2 linked regions of the Antarctobacter heliothermus genome follow. The protein of the gene in region 2 binds, or shares a complex with, the protein of the main gene of each other region. Links are inferred from orthologs where the notes say so. Each region holds a gene or a part of one and is shown on either strand. Other genes may lie near its edges. The genes, in order: ANTHELSMS3_RS19890 and uvrB.

The links.
Region 1: the proteins of uvrB (region 2) and ANTHELSMS3_RS19890 are in contact, whole or in part, in a crystal structure (PDB 7EGT), measured with the Thermus thermophilus proteins. The link is inferred for Antarctobacter heliothermus from one-to-one orthologs. Residues at the interface, in WP_096411307.1 of Thermus thermophilus: Glu23, Leu25, Arg26, Asp27, Gly28, Glu29, Arg30, Phe31, Arg55, Glu326, Asp327, Phe328, Glu379, Ser382, Gln383, His398, Gly400, Arg401; in WP_096412145.1 of Thermus thermophilus: His654, Arg656, Phe657, Gln666, Asp668, Glu669, Lys680, Arg681, Leu682, Ser683, Lys685, Tyr686, Ala687.

The regions. Positions count from the first base shown.
Region 1 is NZ_CP022540.1:4,189,602-4,199,939, reverse strand. The notes cover bases 2,745-5,779. They hold ANTHELSMS3_RS19890 (ATP-dependent helicase), read left to right. Parts: upstream 2,745-3,066; coding sequence 3,067-5,493; downstream 5,494-5,779. Other genes in these bases: ANTHELSMS3_RS19885 (Lrp/AsnC family transcriptional regulator), read right to left, coding at 5,503-5,779; ANTHELSMS3_RS19895 (hypothetical protein), read left to right, coding at 2,745-2,983. Also shown: pyc (pyruvate carboxylase), read right to left, coding at 1-514; ANTHELSMS3_RS19905 (BLUF domain-containing protein), read left to right, coding at 774-1,217; ANTHELSMS3_RS19900 (alpha-hydroxy acid oxidase), read right to left, coding at 1,224-2,363; more of ANTHELSMS3_RS19895, read left to right, coding at 2,486-2,744; more of ANTHELSMS3_RS19885, read right to left, coding at 5,780-5,979; hppD (4-hydroxyphenylpyruvate dioxygenase), read left to right, coding at 6,099-7,196; ANTHELSMS3_RS19875 (hypothetical protein), read right to left, coding at 7,275-10,338. UniProt on the Escherichia coli protein: A helicase with DNA-dependent ATPase activity. Unwinds DNA duplexes with 3'-5' polarity. Translocates on single-stranded DNA with 3'-5' polarity. Initiates unwinding more efficiently from a nicked substrate than double-stranded DNA.
Region 2 is NZ_CP022540.1:1,735,358-1,745,571, forward strand. The notes cover bases 5,693-8,603. They hold uvrB (excinuclease ABC subunit UvrB), read right to left. Parts: upstream 8,292-8,603; coding sequence 6,093-8,291; downstream 5,693-6,092. Other genes in these bases: ANTHELSMS3_RS08280 (ETC complex I subunit), read left to right, coding at 8,550-8,603. In the rest of the region: ANTHELSMS3_RS08250 (hypothetical protein), read right to left, coding at 414-860; ANTHELSMS3_RS08255 (P63C domain-containing protein), read right to left, coding at 869-1,600; ANTHELSMS3_RS08260 (IS1595 family transposase), read right to left, coding at 1,840-2,769; more of ANTHELSMS3_RS08280, read left to right, coding at 8,604-8,861; ANTHELSMS3_RS08285 (MYG1 family protein), read left to right, coding at 9,068-9,994. UniProt on the Escherichia coli protein: The UvrABC repair system catalyzes the recognition and processing of DNA lesions. A damage recognition complex composed of 2 UvrA and 2 UvrB subunits scans DNA for abnormalities.

The sequences.
Region 1 (10,338 bases), 2.5 Mb from region 2 along the record:
GCATGCCCCGGCCACCGCCACCCCAGCTGGCCTTCAGCATCAGCGGATAGCCGACCTCATCGGCCTCTTTGGCGATGGCGTCGAAATCGTCGCCCAACACCTCGGTGGCGGGAATCACCGGCACACCCGCCTCAATGGCAACCCGGCGGGCGCTGGCCTTGTCGCCAAGGGCGCGCATGGTTTCGGCCTTGGGACCGATGAATGTGATGCCAGCCTCGGAGCAGGCGTCAACGAAATCGGGATTTTCCGACAGCAGGCCATAACCCGGATGGATCGCGTCCGCGCCACAGGCTTTGGCCACGCGGATGATCTCGGGAATCGACAGATAGGCTTGGACTGGGCCCAGCCCCTCGCCGATGCGATACGCCTCATCCGCCTTGAAGCGGTGCAAGCCCAGCTTGTCTTCTTCGGCGTAGACGGCGACCGTCTTTTTTCCCATTTCGTTCGCAGCCCGCATGATACGGATCGCGATCTCGCCCCGGTTGGCAATCAGGATCTTTTCGAAATCAGCCATAAGTCAGGGGTCCCTTTTCGGCACAGAGGCGCGTTTGCGCAATTTTGTTACTTTGAGGCTGTGCCGCGCCGCAGCGCAAGGGGGTTTTGCAAATTATTCGGTCATGGCGGTCGCATTTGCAAATTTTGCGAAGGGCGGGGGTCGGGGCCCCTTGGAAAGGGGGGAATCGCCGATTTCGTAAGGTTGTGTTCGGACTATCATTTTAGCGTCGTCGCGCGGAAACGCCTTGTACTTTTGGGCCAAATCAACGGAGGACGCCGTGAAGCGGCTGATCTACCTCAGTTCTGCCGTAAGGCTGGCGACACGCGATGATCTTGCGCAGATTCTTGGCGCGGCGCGGCGCAACAACAGGCGCGATGGCGTCACCGGGTTGCTGATGTACCACGACGGGACGTTCCTGCAGATCCTCGAAGGGGAGGAAACGGCCGTCGATCGCGTCTTTGAGCGAATCGCCCGGAACGACCTCCACCGAGGCGTCCAAAGCCTGCCATCATCCCAAGTCCACGAACGGTTGTTTGCCGACTGGACCATGGCCTTTGCCAGACCGGACGCGCTTTGTGTAAATGACGATCTGGGGGCCAAGGCATTTGTGGCGGTCAGACAGGATCTTGACCGGATCGAGGCGTCGGACAAACGCGCGGCGACTTTTGTGCGAAGGTTCTTTTCGACGTTTCGCGATCTGGGGTCGCTCACGGGACGGTGAAACGGACTACCCTGCGGTTACCGCCTGTCCGCGCAGATCAGCCGGGCGCGCAACGTCCAATTGTCCGATGCAGGCCACCAGATCCCGGCGCAACATGTCGATCAGATGGGCCGGACCACGATCCCCCAGCGCGCAGACCGCGTAATGCCAGGCGCGCCCCATCATCACGAAATCCGCCCCCAGGGCGATGGCGCGCAGCATGTCCAACCCGCCTTCGATCCCGCTGTCAAAGATCACCGGCAGCGTGGTCGCCGCCCGCACGCCGGGCAGGTACTCTACCGACCCCGGCACACCGTCGAACTGCCGACCGCCATGGTTTGACACCCAGATGGCATCGACTCCTTCGTCCTGCATCCGCGCGGCATCGTCGGGGCGTAGCACACCCTTGACCACCAGCGGCCCATCCCATGCATCGCGCAGCCAGCGCAGATAGTCCCAGTCCGGCGCTGTGCGCAGGAGATAACCAATGTGGGCGGTGGGATCGCGCGGGGCATTGTCCTGGGAATACTTGTCCAGCGTTTTCATGCGGGGCATCCCGGCGCGCATCCGTGCCAGCGACCACGCCGGGCGCATGGCGCATTGCAGCGCGATGCGCGGCGTGATGCGCGGCGGTTGCACCAGTCCGCCCTTCACCTGTTTCTCGCGGCGCGAGGCGACGGGGACGTCGACAGTCAGGACCAGAACCTTGAATCCGCTGGCCTTGGCCCGCGCCAGCATGTCCCGGCGCATATCTACGTCGCGCGGGGGGTACAGCTGGAACCAGCCTTTGCCGCCGGTTTCGGGACCAATCTCTTCTGGTGTGGCATTGGCGACCGTCGACAGCGCATAGGGCAGACCGGCCTTGGTCGCCTCCTGCGCCAGCAACCGTTCCGCCCCGGGCCACAGCAGCCCGGACTGGCCCACCGGAGCCACGCCAAAGGGCAGGGGGTGGGTCTGGCCAAACAGCTCCACCGACAGGTCCGGCGTCACCTCTCCATGCAGGATCGACGGTGTGAACAGCACATTGTCCAGCGCGGTGCGGTTGCGGCATGCGCTGGCCTCTGTCCCCGTGGCCGAGTCAAGATAGGCCCAGGCAAAATGCGGAACGCGTCTGCGCGCGGCGCGACGCAGATCGGCGATGGTCAAATAACGACTGTGAAGATCCATGACGCTATCTGGCGCGGGACATGGCGGGACGCAAGTGACCTCACCGGCATTCTCGACAAATCTTCAACATATTTTAAGCGCCTTGGCGGAAGTTGATCCTCAGCGATAGAAAAGGACATCCCATGCACGCGATGATTGTCGACCTTGATCCCACACGCCTTGAACGCAGCCAGATCGCCTTTCTGGAATCGGGCATCCATGTCACAGGATCGGGCAGTTTTGCGGTGGCTGAGACCTGCCTGCGCCGGGCGGTGGTCGACGTGTTGGTGATCGACGCCGATTGCGGGGCAGAGCGGATTGTCAGCCTGACCGCGCTGGCGGAACGGCGCAATCCGCGGCTGGTCACCATCCTGTTGGCCCGCGACGTGACCGAGATCACGGATTTGTACTCTGACGCCGTGACGACGCTGCATTGCGTGCTGGATGGGCGTGTTTCCCCGCGTGTCGTGGCGCGCATGGCGCAGGCCTCGCTGGCGGGCCGCGCCGCGTGCAAGCTCACCCCGGCCCGCGCCGACAGCGCGCCGCAGGCCCCGGCGGCCGAACCCTCCGCGCCCAATCCGGTCTTTTTCACAACGCGCCGCAAACCGGCGGTGCACCCCGGCGAGGCTGTCCCTGCCTGACAGTTGAAAATTCGTCGTACGCGGGGCGAACATAGGGCGAACACGCCCTTCCCCTGACCGCGCGATGGCGCTAGATTGGCGCCATGAGCAGTTTCGACGAATTCGACGCGTTTGAGGCGTCCTCGCTTTCGGCGCGCGCCATGGCGGCGCGCCCCGCCCCCTATCTGAATGAGCTGAACCCGGCCCAGCGGGAGGCGGTCGAGGTACTGGATGGCCCGGTGCTGATGTTGGCGGGGGCCGGGACGGGCAAGACCAAGGCGCTGACCGCGCGGGTGGTCCACCTGCTGAACACCGGCCGCGCCCGCCCGAACGAAATCCTGTCGGTGACCTTCACCAACAAGGCTGCGCGCGAGATGAAATTGCGCGTAGGCCGCATGCTGGGCCAGACGGTTGAGGGCATGCCTTGGCTGGGTACGTTCCACTCGATCTGTGTCAAACAGCTGCGCCGCCACGCCGAGCTGATCACCGCCGAGGCCAACACCGATCAGGTGGTTGAGGGGCCCGATTCGCAGCCCGGCCTGCATCTGAAGTCCAACTTTACCATTCTCGACACCGACGATCAGTTGCGTCTGCTCAAGCAACTGGTGCGGGCGGCGGAGATCGACGACAAACGCTGGCCCGCGCGGCAATTGGCCAACATCATCGAGGGCTGGAAAAACCGCGCGCTGACGCCGGACAAGGTGCCGGCAGCGGACGGTGGGGCCTTCAACCATCGCGGGCCGGAACTCTACGCCGCCTATCAGCGCCGCCTGCTGGAACTGAACGCCGTCGATTTCGGTGATCTGCTAATGCACATGGTCACCATTTTTCAGACCCACCCGGACATTCTGGCGCAGTACCAACGCTGGTTCCGCTACATCCTTGTGGACGAATATCAGGATACCAACGTGGCGCAGTATCTCTGGCTGCGCCTGCTCGCGTCACAGCACAAGAACATCTGCTGCGTCGGCGACGACGATCAGTCGATCTATGGCTGGCGCGGGGCCGAGGTGGGCAATATCCTGCGGTTTGAAAAGGATTTTCCCGGCGCCCATGTGGTGCGGTTGGAACAGAACTATCGCTCTACGCCGCATATCCTCGCCGCCGCCTCGGGCGTGATCCGGGGCAACACCGGGCGTCTGGGCAAGGAACTGTGGACACAGGCGCAGGACGGCGAAAAGGTACGCCTGATCGGCCATTGGGACGGTGAGGAAGAGGCACGCTGGATCGGTGAGGAAATCGAATCGATGCAGGGCGGCACCCGCGGGATGCGGCCCTATTCGCTGGACGACATGGCCATTCTCGTGCGCGCCAGCCACCAGATGCGCGCGTTTGAAGACCGCTTTCTGACCATCGGCCTGCCGTACCGCGTCATCGGCGGCCCGCGATTCTATGAGCGGATGGAAATCCGCGATGCCATGGCTTATTTCCGCCTTGTCGTGTCCCCCACCGATGATCTGGCGTTTGAGCGCGTCGTCAACACGCCCAAGCGCGGCCTTGGCGACAAGGCACAGCAAACCATCCAGCGCATCGCCCGTGAAAACGGCGTCAGCCTTGTGGACGGGGCGGCGCTGGCGGTCGAACAGGGGGCGATCAAGGGCAAAGGCGCCAAGGCGCTGGGCGAGCTGATCGTGGGCCTTGCCCGCTGGGGGCGCATGACCGGCGACAAGGACGTCAGCCACATGGAACTGGCAGAGATCGTTCTGGACGAAAGCGGCTACACCGGCATGTGGCAGAACGACAAGACACCAGAGGCCCCCGGCCGGCTGGAAAACCTCAAGGAACTGGTCAAGGCGCTGGAAAGCTTTGAAAACCTTCAGGGGTTTCTCGAACATGTCGCGCTGGTCATGGACAACGAAAAGGATGAGGCGGGGGCCAAGGTGTCGATCATGACGCTGCACGCGGCCAAGGGGCTGGAGTTTCCGGTGGTCTTCCTGCCGGGCTGGGAGGACGGGCTGTTCCCGTCGCAGCGCAGCATGGACGAACCCGGAATCCAGGGACAAAAGAACTTGGAAGAGGAGCGGCGGCTGGCCTATGTCGGCATCACCCGCGCCGAAGAGGTCTGTACCATCAGCTTTGCGGGCAACCGCCGCGTCTTTGGTCAGTGGCAATCGCAGATGCCCTCGCGCTTTGTCGATGAACTGCCAGAGGAACATGTCGAGGTGCTGACTCCCCCCGGCCTGTATGGCGGTGGCTACGGTGCGGCGACCAGCGGTGGCATGGGCGGCTATTCCTCGGGCGTCGAAAAACGCGCGGCAGAGGCAAATGTCTACAATTCCCCCGGCTGGAAACGGCTTCAGGAGCGGCAGAACCAACGCCCCGTCAGCCAGCCCCGCGAAAGCCGCTCACAGGTGATCGACCTTGAGGCGGTGTCGGTCCACACGGTCGGCGACCGCGTGTTTCACCAGAAATTCGGCTACGGTGCGATTCTCGGGATCGAGGGCGATAAGCTGGAGATTGAATTCGAAAAGGCAGGCACCAAAAAGGTCGTCGCCCGCTTCATTCATACTGCCGACGACGTGCCGTTCTAGCGCGTCCCGTCACCCGATGGGCAAGGGCGCATCGGCCTTCGGCTGATCCATGACGATCTGGGAATGCACCCGCGCCACCACCGGATGCGCCAACAGAACCTCATGAATCAGCCGGTTGAGCGCGGCCAGATCCGGGCAATAGACCCGCAGCAGGTAATCCGCCTCTCCGGTCATGGTCCAGGCAGAGACGATCTCTGGTCGGACCCGCAGCAGCCGCGCAAAATCCGTGCCCTCCTTGGCCCCGTGCCGCGCCAGTTGGACCTGAACAAAGGCCTGCACATCCAGACCCAGCTTGTCCGGGTCCAACCGTGCGCGATAGCCTTGAATGACGCCCGCTTCCTCCAACCGCTGCCGCCGCCGACCTGCCTGACTGGGTGACAGGTGCAGGGTCTCGCCCAGTTGCTGCGCCGTGGCCTGACCGTCGCGCTGCACCGCGTCCAGCAACGCGATGTCCGTGGCATCCAGGGATGTGCGGCTATTCTGCATATATCTGTCTGTTCATGCGCATAATGCGCGTGTTGTGATCCGTATCGCTCAATAATGCGCAAACGCCGCGCCTTGGTAAAGGTACATTGACAGCAAGACTTTCACAGCAGGAGAGACGCATGGGACCCTTCCCGCACGACGCCCCGCAGGCCACGATCACCGAAGAGAACCCCGCCGGCACTGACGGGTTCGAATTTGTCGAATTCGCCAGCCCGGAGCCGCAGGAACTCCGCGATCTCTTTGCCCGCATGGGGTATGCCCATGTCGCCAACCACAAAAGCAAACAGATCGAACTTTGGCAGCAGGGCGACATCACCTATGTCCTGAACGCCGAACCGGACAGTTTCGCGTCACGGTTCGTCGCCGAACACGGCCCCTGCGCACCGTCGATGGCATGGCGCGTCGTCGATGCGCAGCACGCCTATGACCATGCCATCGCCAAGGGCGCGGAACCCTATGAGGGGACTGACAAGACCGTCGACTGGCCCGCGATCAAGGGCATTGGCGGCAGCTTGATCTACTTCACCGACCAGTACTATGACACCTCGCCCTACAACGCCGAATTTGACTGGATCGAACAGTCCAAACCGCGCGGCGTCGGCTTTTACTACCTCGATCACCTGACCCACAACGTCTTCAAGGGCAACATGGACAAGTGGTTCCAGTTCTACGGCAACTTGTTCAACTTCCGCGAAATCCGCTTTTTCGACATTGAGGGCAAATTCACCGGGCTTTTGTCGCGTGCGCTGACCTCTCCCTGTGGCCGTATCCGCATCCCGATCAACGAGGACCGCGGTGAAAAGGGCCAGATCGTCGCCTATCTGAAAAAGTACAACGGAGAGGGCATTCAGCACATCGCTGTGGGCGCGCGCGACATCTATGCCGCCACCGACCAGATCGCCGAGAAGGGCGTCAAGTTCATGCCCGGCCCCCCGGACACCTACTATGACATGTCCTATGACCGGGTGCAGGGCCATGATGAGCCGCTGGACCGGATGAAGAAACACGGCATTCTGATCGACGGCGAAGGCGTGGTCGACGGCGGCGAAACCCGCATCCTGCTACAGATCTTTTCCAAGACCGTGATCGGACCGATCTTTTTCGAGTTTATTCAGCGCAAGGGCGATGACGGGTTCGGTGAGGGCAACTTCAAGGCGCTGTTCGAGTCCATCGAACAAGAGCAGATCAACAGCGGTGAGCTGGACGGCGCGGCCTGACCACCGTCCTCAAACGCCCAAAACAGAAAACCCCACCGGACATCCGGTGGGGTTTTTCGTGTCCGAGGACGAGATTTCTCAGCCGCTCGGCATCTGGAGCGTCAGGTTCCGACTGCCCTTGGAATAGCGCAAGGCATCTTCGCCGATGGCCGTCACCTGACCGCCGTCCAGCCGATCGCCAACCTTGACCTTCTGGTATTTGCCATTGGCCAGACGCACCAGCGCGCGACGGTTGTCAGAGGTGCCATAAACGCCGATCAGGTTGATCTTTTTCAGGTTGATCGCGTTTTCCAGCGTGGCAGAGCGGGCGACGCTGGTGCTGGACGGAATGCTGGGTGCAACTGTGCGGGGGGCCACGGCAACGGCGGCTGTCTGCACCGGGCTGGGGGCGATGCTGCGGTCTGCGCGGTCGACGATGGCATCCATGTTGCGCGGACGACCCACCGGCACCAAGGACCGCACAACCGCCTGTTCGGTGGCGTCCGGGGTGTCGAGTTCGGCCTGCTCCTGCACGGTCTTTGGCCGCATGGTCGGTCGGATGCTGGCCAGTTCCGTGCGGGTGATGCCACGCAACTGACTGCGCTCACGCTGCTGAATGATGTCGCTGGGGCGGGCCCGCGGGCGCACGCGTGGCACCGGGGCTGCGCCATCCGGCGCGTCCGGGTCCGGCGCGGCCGAGGTGTTTTCGCCCCGCAGCGGCGGAATGACCGGCGGGCGGCCCGTAAAAATCCGCAGCCCATCCGGCGTCAGTGCGCCTTCGGGGGTCGCACGAACAACGTCGCGCTGGTCGAAATCGAAGGTCAGTCCGGCGGGCGGTGGCAGGCCGGGGTCCGCCAGTGCCGCTTCGCGCTCCAACTCTTTGGCGTCGGGCAGGGCGACCGCGTCAAAGATCTGGATGCTAGGATCAATCGAGGCGGCATAGATGTCCTCAACCCCGTCCGCAGGCGGCGTCATCGGCTTGACCGGGGAGCGCTGCCAGATGCCGGTAGCGGCATAGGTCGCAGCGGCCTCTTCGCTGGTCAACTGGCGCGGGTCGATCGGCACCGACAGCGGGGCAACCGGTGGCGCGTCCGTGACCTCGGGGGTGTCCAGCGCCGCCAGCCGCACGTCCTCGGCCGGTCGGGCAACCGGCCGCAAGGAGACAACTGGCGGAGACACAACCGCGGGCGTGGCGGATTCGAGCACAACGCCGGTGTCCGCACCATCGGGTAGCGATGCGACCGCGCTGGCCGGTGCGTCATCGTTGGACCGGAACAGCCGCGCCAGTCCTTCGTCCAGGAACACCGACGCCCAGGCCGCAACACCTAACAGGAACATCAAAAGCAAAGCGGTCAGCAACAGGCCCAGATAGCGTGGTTTGCCGCGGGTGGCGTCGCGGTCGCGCGCGCCAAAGACGGTCATCCGGTCCCGTTCCTCCGACGATCCGAACATCGCATGGCCGGGGGACGCCGTGGCAGCCGCCGCGCCGCCGGTCGCAAAGGCCGGTCCGCCGATTTCGGCGTTGGGGCGCGGTCCGCGCAGCGCGGCCAGCTTGGCCAGCGGGTTGGGCCGGGGGCCTTTGCGCGCAGGTACCGCAATTGGCGCTGCCTCACGGGCGGCCACGGGCGGGGCGATCCCCTCATCCGTCTTGGGTTTGCGTGTCGGGGTGGCGGCCAGACCGGCAGCCCGGGCTGCGACGGTTTTGGGCAGCGCCTTGAGGCCGGATTTTGCCGGGGCCTTGGCTCTGGCTTTCAGCCGCGGCGGCAGCTCGGTGCGTTTCGGGGCCGCGCCTGCGGCCGGTTTGCCGTCAGGCCCGGTGGTTGCGGCGGCCTCTGTCGCATCAACAGCAGCAGCGGCCTGCGCCAGCAGCGCCGAGGCGGTCGGCGTTGCGAAAAAGCCGGTTTTGCCAGACGGTTTCGGATCGGCGGATGTCGGATCGGCAGGCTCTGGCATGCCAGAGCCGCGCGGGCTGACAGGTGTGAACCGGGGTTTGAATTCTCCGGTCAGGGCAGGGGCGGACCCTCCGGGCAGGCTGCGCCCGGCGCGGATCGTCGAAAACGCCGGGGGCCTGTCGGATTCTGCGCCGGGGCCAGACGGCGCTGCGGCAGGCGGGGCGGCCTGTGACAGCTCCGGGGTTTTCGGCGTCGCGGCAGCGGGCGGGGCCAGCGGGTTTACCAAAGGTTGCCGGGGAACCTGTGGCGCGTCCATCGACGGTGCCGCCAGCGGTTTCGCAGCGGCTGGTGCGGCCGGCGGGGCGATCGGCGCGCGCGGCGCGGCGGGTGCCTTGGGCGCGCCCGGATCAGGCTGCGCGGCATCCTTTTCGGCGGGGGGTGGCGTCGATTGCACCTGTGCTGCCGGGGCAGGGTCCGGTTTCAGGTGAAATTCCGGCTGAGGTGTCGGTTTGGGGTGGGCAATGGGCTTGGGGGCCAGAACGTCGGAGATCTGATCGTCAGGCTCCGAGGCGTCAGAGTCCAAAGCATCCAATGCAGAGTCCAGACCCGTTTGATCCTCAACACCCTGTTCCTCAACAACCGGCTCTTTCTCAACAACCGGCACGTCCTGAACAACCGGCTCAGGCTCAGGCTCAGGCTGTTTGACCGGTTTCGGCGCAGGTGCGTTTGCAAGTTCCGGCTTGGGCAGGGGGCGTAGCGCGGCCGCATCCGCCGGAACAATCTCAATCGCACGGGCCGGGCGTGTCACCACACGCCCCCAGTTGGCCGCCTTGCCAAAAAACACCGGCCCGTCAAAGCTGTCGTCAGGCGCCTTTGCCAGAAAACAGACCGGTTCAAACCCGTGTTCGCGGGCAAAGCTTTGCGCCTCATCCAGCGTTTCGTTGGCCACTGCCGCAACTTGCAGCCGCCCGCCGCTCACCACATAGTCGAAATTCAGATCCGACACCGCATAGGGCGTTGCCCCGTCCAGTGAGGCGCGGATGGCAGTGTCGCGGGTGATCTCATCGCCGCCAAGATCAAGCTGATCCAGATAACGGATTTGTTCGTTGGGGATGATCAGCGCCACCTGTGCGCCGGTCGGATCAAGGCGTTCGGCCTGATCGCGCAGGTTCAGAACCTGCGAATCAAAGTCGTCGTGATCCAGCGGGACATCATCAATCAGGGCCCAACGTGGACCCATCCGCCGGAGCAGGGCGATACCTTCGAATGAG
Region 2 (10,214 bases):
GATACCCAAATACACCCTCACATTTTCCTAACGAAATGTCGTGGGCCCTGACGTATTGAATGGGGCCTATATACTTAACTAGCCGCATACAGGATTCTTGAAAACGCAACACATGCGTGCTACATGTCCCGAAGCAGCCCTTGCTTGGTGAACGGCCCCCGGGCCTCCTCGTGATAGCCAAGATCGCCAACATGGCGGGCTGCACCTAGTAGTACAGTTTTGTTCCGTGCGACCAAAGATCATACTCTCTCGTGATCATGTGCTTGATCATGTCGTATGATCGCGTATCGGCGCGCTCCCACTTTCTCTGAATCGCCCAAGCGCAGTAATCGGCGACTTGGAGGCAAGGGTCGCAGTAAGATGGACGGAATTCAACCGCCCATCGCGCGGCTTTAATTGTTTGGCGCATCACGTCATCCAATTTTGTGCAGTAGGTCAATCGTTGTTTTTTTTCCGATTGACGCTGCTGTAACAAGCAATTCGTCGCCCGCACTGACATGTGGCGCTATCCCATATCTCAACGTATAATACCAAGGGCGCTTGTAAAACTCTGCCTTAGAGGTTGCGACGTGGGGCTGGGCTTTGGCCTTTTCGCAAATTGTTGCTTGTATTCTCACATCGTGCTTTAGGATTTCCTCATAAACCCGGTCACGGACCTCTTGTTTGTCCACGGTGGCGTGAAAATAGTCGCCGATAGGCGACCCATCCCAAATCATTTCTCGACGTAATTTCACCAAGTCGGCTGCTACTGCGAGATCACTAAGGGTGATGGTGCAGATGATGAAGTACTTTGAGACATTCGGATTGCGGTTGAACGTGAAGCATCCTGCCTCATCAGAAAAAAGGTACTTCTTTGACAATCGCCGCCCTACTCAATAATTTTGTTCATCTCATCAAACAAGTACGGTGCAACGGTCACCGCCTTCCTGCGCTTAACCATCTCTTTAAATTGCTCGATGTCACTGCACATTTCCATCATGCCTTCAACTTTTCCAATCTGGCGCGTGAGAATTGTTCGCCCTTCGCTTGTAAGCCACTGATGGAACCTAGCGCGGCGTTTCCCCTCGTCGGTTATGTTCAGTTTATCCAACTCAGCTTTCACATAGCCATGTTCTATAGGGTCATAGACATACTTGTTAATGAATCGACTATAGTACTGCGGGCGGGACCGGGCTGACGTTGGCGCATTGTCGTATAACCTATCCAGCTCGGCAAAAAATGAGTCTGGAAACGTGTGTATCCATTTCTGGAGGCCATCTGCAATGTAGCGCTCCAAGAGCAAGCGTAGCGCGTCATGGCCGCGATCTGTTTGGAAGCCAGTGGCTTCGTCCACAAGTGCCACGATGCCAACTCGGGCGAACGCTCGAACAAGAATTTCAGCTTTTTCAGCGATGTGCTTTTGCTGCTTGCTTAGAGCATCATTCGACCTAGCGGATAGAATTGCCTCGCAAATGTCCGCCAAGACCGTTGCGTCGTATCCGTAAGCGAGCGCCCCCTTGTCAGTTCGAAACAACAGAGGCTCTTTGGTCACATCCCTTAACTCTTTGGAAACATAGGGTGAAAGTGTTCTTTTGGGCAACAAAATACGCGAGGCGGTCACCGCCGCCCCTGGAACTTCCGCCGCGTGACATGCCTAAAGAGCTGACCATTCCCCGCTGGTGTATCACTCGGGTGCCATCTTCAAGTACGTAGCAGGGTATCTGCACGTCACTGATTGCCAGAATACCCCCGTATCGCGCCCTTGGGGTGTTCTGTTCGTCTTTATCTGCTGCCCCAACGACTTTATTCACCACATCGTCAAATGTGCCATCCGTAATCGGTTGAATGAGGTCTTTCTTGTCAGCCATTGATCAGCCCTTTGTAGGTCAGCCGCTTCTCAACCATGCGGTCAATTGTCATTCCGATGAAATCCATGGTGCCAATCTGCGCCGTGTTATGGCGGAATGAGAATTCCTTCACATAGCGGTGCAGGTGCTTGGCGCTCATGTAGTGATAGATGCCGATGAAACCGCGCTTGAGAAGCGACCAGAAGCTTTCGATCCCGTTGGTGTGCGCCATGCCGTTCACGTACTGTCCGACGCTGTGATTGACCTGAACGTGGTTATAGTTGCGCGAAAGGTCATGATAGCTGCGGAATGTATCGGTGACGACAGTGGAGCCGCGACGGACGTTCTGGCGAATGAAGCCTTGCAGGGTCTTCTTGCTAACATCGGCAACGGGCATGGCGCGGACTTCACCGGAGGCAGTGCGCATCCCGACAACGGGCGTCTTGCCGACAGCGCCGCGACCGGCACGCAACTTCTTGTCCGAATGCTTATTGGCCTCTTTGCCGCCGATGTAGGTTTCATCAACCTGCGTCTGACCACCTGTGTGGTTGCCACCTTCGGCCAGCCATGTCTCACGGATACGCTGCGCAAGGAACCATGCGGTTTTCTGAGTGACGCCAAGTTCGCGCGCCATCTGGGCGCTAGGGATGCCCTTGCGGGCGCTGGTGAGCATGAAGATCGCCAGCAGCCACTTAATGAGGGGGAGGCGGCTTTCGGCCAGAACTGTGCCAGTGCGAACGCTGAAATGCTTACGACAATCTTTGCAGTGGTATGGCATCGGCTTATGGTCTTTGCACTCGGTCACGGAAACCGAACCGCAGTGACCACAAACCGGCTCATCGCCCCAGCGCTTCGTCTCGAAAAACTTGCGCGCCGCTTCCTCATCCGGGAACTTCTGGAAGAACTGGAAGGTAGAGAGGGTTTCGGGCTTCGGCTTGGACATTGGGTCAGGCTCCTTCTGGAACCTGTGTAACTTAACTAGCCAAGCATGGCAGGTCGAATTTGGCTAGTTAGGTATATGAGCCCCAATTTAATGGTTGATACCTTTGTTCGTGGAACAAGAATGCCGTCCTTTTCGAGCGACCTAAGTTCCTGCCGGGTCGCCCCAATTTTTTCACGTAGCGCGATTTGGTGTCAATCGGCTCGCAATCTTGACCCCCTATCGGCATCCAAAAATGACCCCCTGCTGCGCCCTCGGGCGCCTGTCTCGAAGCGGTGTAGCCACCACACAGCGCAGCCGTATCGGGCCAGCGGGAGTTCGTTTATTCCCTGGTCTTGAAGCGCCAGCTTTCGTTGCCGGTTTCGACGATCTCACAATGGTGGGTAAGACGGTCGAGGAGCGTAGTGGTCATCTTGGCGTCGCCAACGACGGAAGGCCATTCACCGAAGTCGAGGTTGGTGGTCACGATGACCGAGGTGCGCTCGTAGAGGCGGTTGATGAGGTGGAGCAGCAACTGGCCGCCGGTCTGGGCGAACGGGAGGTAGCCAAGCTCGTCAAGGATCAGGAAGTCGAGGCGGCACAGCAGGTCGGCCGTGCGCCCCTGCCGGTCGGCACGAGCTTCGGCATCGAGCTTGTTCACCAGGTCCACGACATTGAAGAAGTGCCCCCGTTTGCCGCGCCGGATGCAGGCCCGGGCGATGCTCATGGCAGGGTGGGATTTGCCGGTCCCGGTGCCACCGATGAGCACGACATTGCGCTGCTGTTCGAGGAACTCACCAGAGGCCAGATCGCGCACCAGCGTCTCGTTGACCGGCGTTTCTTCAAAGCTGAACTCGTCCACTGCCGGCAGTGGTTCGCTTTGCGAACCACGAGAGAGACCTCTTTCGCCAGGGGCAGCTTGGCGATGGTCATCTGGTATTTGATCGAGCGCGCCTGCTTCTCGCTGATCTCGGCATTCAGCAGGTCGCCCCCTCTCGGCAGCATGCTACGCATGCGCCTGCCGGGCAGTGGACGATCTGCTGCGGTTCGTGCTGACGCTTCACTGTCACGCTGGAAGCGTGCCTCCGTCACGACGGTGATGATCTCATCGTAGGCGGCCTTCATGCCGTAGAGCTTCAGCTGGGTCGTGCCGGAGGCACGCCTTCGGCGTGACGCGTCCAGCGCCTGTGATCTTTCCATGGTTGGGTCTCCTGAGGCTGTCGTAACGTTGGCAATCGGCCACGGGCTCGCAGGTCAGTCGTAACGCGTCCGGCGTATCAATGGTCAACGGCGGCGGCGGTTCACGATATCGGGCCAGGATGTTGATGACGACCGAGGCGGCAGGGGCTCCTTCGTTCAGGGCTTCGGCACAGGCAGCGTCCACCGCATCCAATCCGTCGGTCGGGATCATGCTCAGGATCTGGACCATTCACTGCCCGGCAGGGCATTGCGCAGCAATGTCCCGAGAGGGTGCCGGTCGCCGTTCGGCACCTTGCCAGGCTTGCGCTGCACACGCCGGATCGCTGGCGGCAGGTCCCAGTCCTTGAAGGGCGCGCCATTCCGGAGAGCGCCGGGCTTGCGAGCCAGAACAGGAATGTAGTGCAACGGGTCGTAGATGGCCTTGTCGCGCCCGAAGGCGCGGGCGTGCTGCCCCATGATCTTGCCGTCCTGCCAGAACTCGACCCGTTCGGCATAGGCGCGGATCTCGACAGGGCGGCCGTCATGCCAAAGGCATGCGACCCGCATGGCGCGGCCCTCCACCGAGTAGCGGTTCTTGTCAAACCGGACGAGGCAGGTCTTCGAGACCGACGCCGGCACGGCATGGAAGCCTCCTCTCGGCAGATTGCTTCGCAATCGCCTGCCGGGCAATGATCGAACGGACCGACGTAGGGCACAAGACTCGCGCGCTCGTCCTGGAACACATTCCAGATCGTTCGATCCCGAAGCTCCTGATGCGGATTGGCCTTGGCCCAGGCAACACAGCGGTCCTCGAACCAGGCGTTGAGCTCGGCGTAGCTCCTGAACTTCGGCCGGATGTCGGAGTGCAGGGCCGTTCATTGAGGCGCCATTGGTTCAAGCCCAATGGACGGCGGATCGACGAGGTAATGCCCGCACATCTGCTGGAACCGGCGGTTGTAGGCACGGTCGCGGCCGACGAAGATCGTGTCGACCGCGGTCTTCGCGTCCATTGTCCTCGGACCAATGGCGGACAATTCCCGCTGTCGTTGATGCCCCGCGTGCAGGTGCCCCTGAAGAAGGCGAAGGCCTTGTCATGGGCGTTGAAGACCATCTCCTGCGTCTCGCGCGGGTAGGCTCGCACGAACAGCATCCGGCTGTGGAAAAGCCGGACGTGGGCGACCTTCACAGTGGTCGTCGCGCCATCGATCACCACGTTCTGTTCGTCGGGGAAACGCGCCACTGGCGCCTTTCCTGATCCTCCTTACCTCCAATCGAATTGGTAGGCCTCACCCGGATCGAAGATCAGCGGCACATAGGCAGCCGCAGATGCGACCTGCTCCTCCTTGGACCACGTGGCTGCGCAACGTCGGACAGCATCATAGCCGCCGCCATATCCACGGGCCCTGAGTTCTTCAAACATCCGAATACGGCTCAGCCGCTCACGCTTGGGTTTCCGGGCGTTGGCCGCCAGCATCTCGTCGAGCTCACCCGTCCAAGGGCCGATCTTCGGCAGCGGCTGGATCGTGCGCTCGTAGGTCAGTTCGGTCGCCCCGGACCGGATCACCTTGCGCACCGTGTTCCGTGAAACCCGCAGCTCCCGGCAGATCTGCTTGATCGACTTCTTGTCCTGAAAATATGCCCGACGGATCTTCGCTATCGTCTCCACCACCAATATCCCACACTGTGCTCCCCGATGATCTCGGGGGCATCATCCACTTCAGTGTAAGGGGGTCATTTTGGACGCCGGTAACCCCTCTACGGGGTCAAAATTGCACGCCTGTTCACAGTCTAGGAAACTAGCGGCACCTCACACATCGCGCAAGACATGAACAGGATTGCAGCCTTCCGGCTGTGATCGAATGTCGTGTGAAAAATGCCTGCCACGCTTGGGATATGAGAGATTGGTGGGGGGCATCTTGCTGGCGAGATATTGGCCTTTTTACGAGGGCGTCAGACATGCAGAAGTCCAAGTGTTTTCGCGGTCGAACATTCGACGAAACTGATGACTCACTAGGCTTCAACCCGCTGCCAACGGGCTGTGGCAATCCCTGATTTTGCGCGGGCGTTAACATCGCCACTTACCAGCAGAGCAGCACTAATTCAGGTTTGCACAGAGAGTGACCAACTGTGGTGCAACTCCGCTTCATTGAGTTCGGCTGGCAACAAAGTCACCTCTTCCGCCGCTTCACATTCCCACCTCGTTGCCCCGGCTTCCCGGCTGTAGATCGCCCCTTGGCCTTTACTGCCGCCTCTGACGCTCGCTCAACCGCCTGCTGACGCGCCAAAGGATCGTCCGAGACTGCGAGGTCGACCGCCTCTAGTCGCTTGATTTCATCACGCAACCGCGCCGCGTCTTCGAACTCAAGGTTTTCAGCCGCCTTGCGCATGTCGGTGCGCAGCCCGTCCAGAACCGTCTGAAGGTTAGCACCCTGTCGCGCCGGATCAATTTTGGCGGTGACGCGGTTCATGTCCACGTCGCCCTTGTACAATCCGGCAAGAATGTCCTCGACGTTCTTTTTCACCGTGGCGGGCGTGATGCCGTGCTCTTTGTTGTAGGCAATCTGCTTTTCGCGGCGGCGGTCAGTTTCTCCCATCGCGCGTTCCATCGACCCGGTGATGCGGTCGGCGTACATGATAACGCGTCCGTCCGCGTTCCGTGCGGCACGCCCGATGGTCTGAATCAGCGAGGTTTCAGAGCGCAAAAAGCCCTCCTTGTCCGCGTCCAGAATGGCCACCAGTCCGCATTCGGGAATGTCCAAACCCTCACGCAGCAGGTTGATGCCGATCAGCACGTCAAACGCCCCCAGACGCAGGTCGCGCAGGATCTCGATCCGTTCGATAGTGTCGATGTCCGAATGCATGTAGCGGACCTTGATGCCCTGCTCATGCATGTACTCAGTCAGATCTTCGGCCATGCGTTTGGTCAAGGTCGTCGCCAGCGTCCGGTAGCCTGCGGCGGTGACGCGGCGCACCTCGTCCAGCAAGTCGTCCACCTGCATTTCGACCGGGCGGATTTCCACCTGCGGATCCAGCAGACCGGTGGGGCGGATGACTTGTTCGGTGAACACGCCGCCAGTTTGTTCGATCTCCCATTTGGCAGGGGTGGCCGAGACAAAGACAGACTGTGGGCGCATGGCGTCCCATTCCTCGAACTTCAGCGGGCGGTTGTCCATGCACGACGGCAGGCGGAAACCGTGCTCCGCCAGCGTCATCTTGCGCCGAAAGTCGCCTTTGTACATGCCGCCGATCTGCGGGACCGAAACGTGGCTTTCATCGGCAAAGACAATCGCGTTGTCCGGGATGAATTCGAACAGTGTGGGGGGCGGCTCACCGGGGGCGCGTCCGGTCAGATAGCGCGAATAGTTCTCGATCCCGTTGCAGACACCGGTCGCCTCCAGCATTTCAAGATCAAAGTTGGTGCGCTGTTCCAGCCGTTGCGCCTCCAACAGCTTGCCCTCATTGACCAGTTGATCCAACCGCTGGCGCAACTCTTTCTTGATGCCAATGATGGCCTGATTCATTGTCGGACGGGGCGTGACATAGTGGCTGTTGGCATAGAGGCGGATGCGGTCGAATGTGTCGGTCTTTTCGCCGGTGAGCGGATCAAACTCGGTGATCGCCTCCAGCTCTTCGCCGAAAAAGGACAGACGCCAAGCGCGGTCGTCAAGGTGGGCGGGCCAGACTTCGAGCGAGTCGCCGCGCACCCGGAACGACCCGCGCTGAAACCCTTGATCGTTGCGCCGGTATTGCTGCGCCACCAGATCGGCCATGACCTTGCGCATTTCATATTCGCGGCCGGTGTGCAGATCCTGCGTCATGGCACCATAGGTCTCGACAGAGCCGATACCGTAAATACACGACACAGAGGCAACGATGATCACATCGTCACGCTCCAACAGCGCCCGGGTGGCCGAGTGGCGCATCCGGTCGATCTGTTCGTTGATCTGGCTTTCCTTCTCGATATAGGTGTCCGACCGCGCGACATAGGCTTCGGGCTGGTAGTAATCATAGTAGCTGACGAAGTATTCGACCGCGTTGTCGGGGAAGAAGCCCTTGAACTCGCCATATAACTGCGCGGCCAGTGTCTTGTTCGGGGCAAGGATGATGGCAGGGCGCTGCGTCTCTTCAATCACCTTGGCCATGGTAAAGGTTTTGCCGGTGCCCGTGGCCCCCAACAAAACCTGATCTCGTTCGCCATTGTTCACCCCAGCGGTCAGGTCTGCAATCGCAGTGGGCTGGTCCCCGGCGGGCGAAAACTCGGTGTGCAGCACAAATTGCTTGCCACCTTCCAGCTTTTCGCGATCACGGACATCAGGCGCTGGCGCGTGCAACAGCACAGGCATCTGTTCGGGGGAATTGTTGTGCATGGATCGGCTCCGTTCCCGGAGAATATGTCGTGCGGGTGGGACGACGACAAGGGGCGGGACAGGCTTTCCGCCCTACCGGGGTCAGCGGTTCCGGGGCCCGAACCGGCGAGCTGGCGCGGACGCCCCTTTACCCGACTCCGGCTTGCTCTTTCAGATGGGCAATTTCACATGGGAAAAATGTGACATTCGGCGCTCTTGCAGCCCTTGTGTACGTCCTGCATATCACGCAAGAAGGTAAGGAACGACAGGAGCTGCGACATGCGGGCACGCATTTATCAGCCGGCGAGGACGGCGATGTCCTCTGGCCAGGCAAAGACCAAGGGCTGGACGCTGGAATTTGCCCCGGATTCGCCCCGCACGGTGGACCCGCTGATGGGGTGGACCTCCTCCCATGACATGCAGGCTCAGGTGCGACTGCAGTTCGACACCAAGGATGCGGCCCTTGCCTATGCTCGTGAGCATGGGATCGACGCGCAGGTCTTTGAGCCGAAAAAACGCAAACCCAATATTCGCGCGCGCGGCTACGCCGAGAACTTCGCTGTCGACCGACGCACGGTTTGGACACACTGACGCTGTAAATCGGGTTAAAGTTGTCTCGGAATCGGGGCAAGGATTTCGCGAAGATGATTTGATATCTATATGTTGCGGTCCGTTTTGACTGCCCCACATGATATGGATTGCCTGAGAGTCCCATCCATCCCCACATTCGCATCGACCTTATGGGCGGCCTTATTGGTCGCCCAAATTAATTTAAATCCGGCTGGAGCCTGCATCTGATGACCATCACCCACCTTGTCACCCATTCCGGTGGCTTCCACGCCGACGAGCTTTTGTCCTCGGTCATCCTGACACGGCTTTTCCCAAAGGCCGAGCTGGTTCGCACGCGGGACAAGGCGTGGATCACGCCCGCCGAGGGGCGGATTGTTTATGACGTTGGCGGCGATTTTGATGCTGCCGCGCAGATTTTCGATCACCACCAGCGGCCCAATCCGCTGCGCGAAGATGGCCAGCCCTATAGCTCATTCGGTCTGATCTGGGCGCAATATGGTCGCGACTATTTGCGTGCGATGGCCGTGCCCGAGAAAGATGTCGAGGCAATTCATGACTCCTTTGATCGCGGTTTCGTTTTGCCGGTTGATTTGGTCGATAATGGCGCCGTGAATACATCCGAGGCGGGGCCGCTGTTTTCGGGCATGACACTGCCGGTGCTGCTCGAAAGCCTGAAAACCGTATTTGATGATCGCGAAGAAGGTGCCGATGATCGGGCCTTTTTGGCCGCCCTGCCAGTGGCGCGCGCATTCGTCGAGGCGCAGATCAAACGCAAAGCCGCAAAGTTTCGGGCCGAGGCCATGGTGATGGCAGCTATCGAGGCCGCCGGTGAAGGCCGGGTTCTAGAGCTGCCGATGGGCATGCCGTTTCGTGCGGGCGTCGAAAAGGCAGGCGCCGATCACCGGCTTTTCGTCATCCACCCGCGTGGCGAGGACTGGGCGCTGACGACAATCCGCGTTGGCGATGACACGTTCGATAACCGCGCTGATTTACCTGTTGCATGGGCAGGGCTGACTGATGCGGCACTTGAAATCGCCAGCGGTGTTCCAGGCGCGAAATTCTGCCACAATGGACGCTTCATTGCCGTGGCCGCATCACGCGAGGCAATCCTTAAAATGGCAGACATTGCGGTGGCAGAAGCCTTGGCTGAGTAAGCCGCAGGGGCGGCACATGCAGGCCTTCATCGAATGGACAGGAAGGTCTGCAGTCGGCTCGAAGTGACGGTTTCAGAAACTGAGCTTGGCTGGCCATGTGCTGCGGAGGGCGGAAAGCTGACTTTCGCTGCGCTCAAAATCAAGGTCGGCTATGCGCAAGGACTTTATAAAGCTGCGTGATTTCTACCTAGAGAACAGCTGCAATCATCGGGTTCTACAT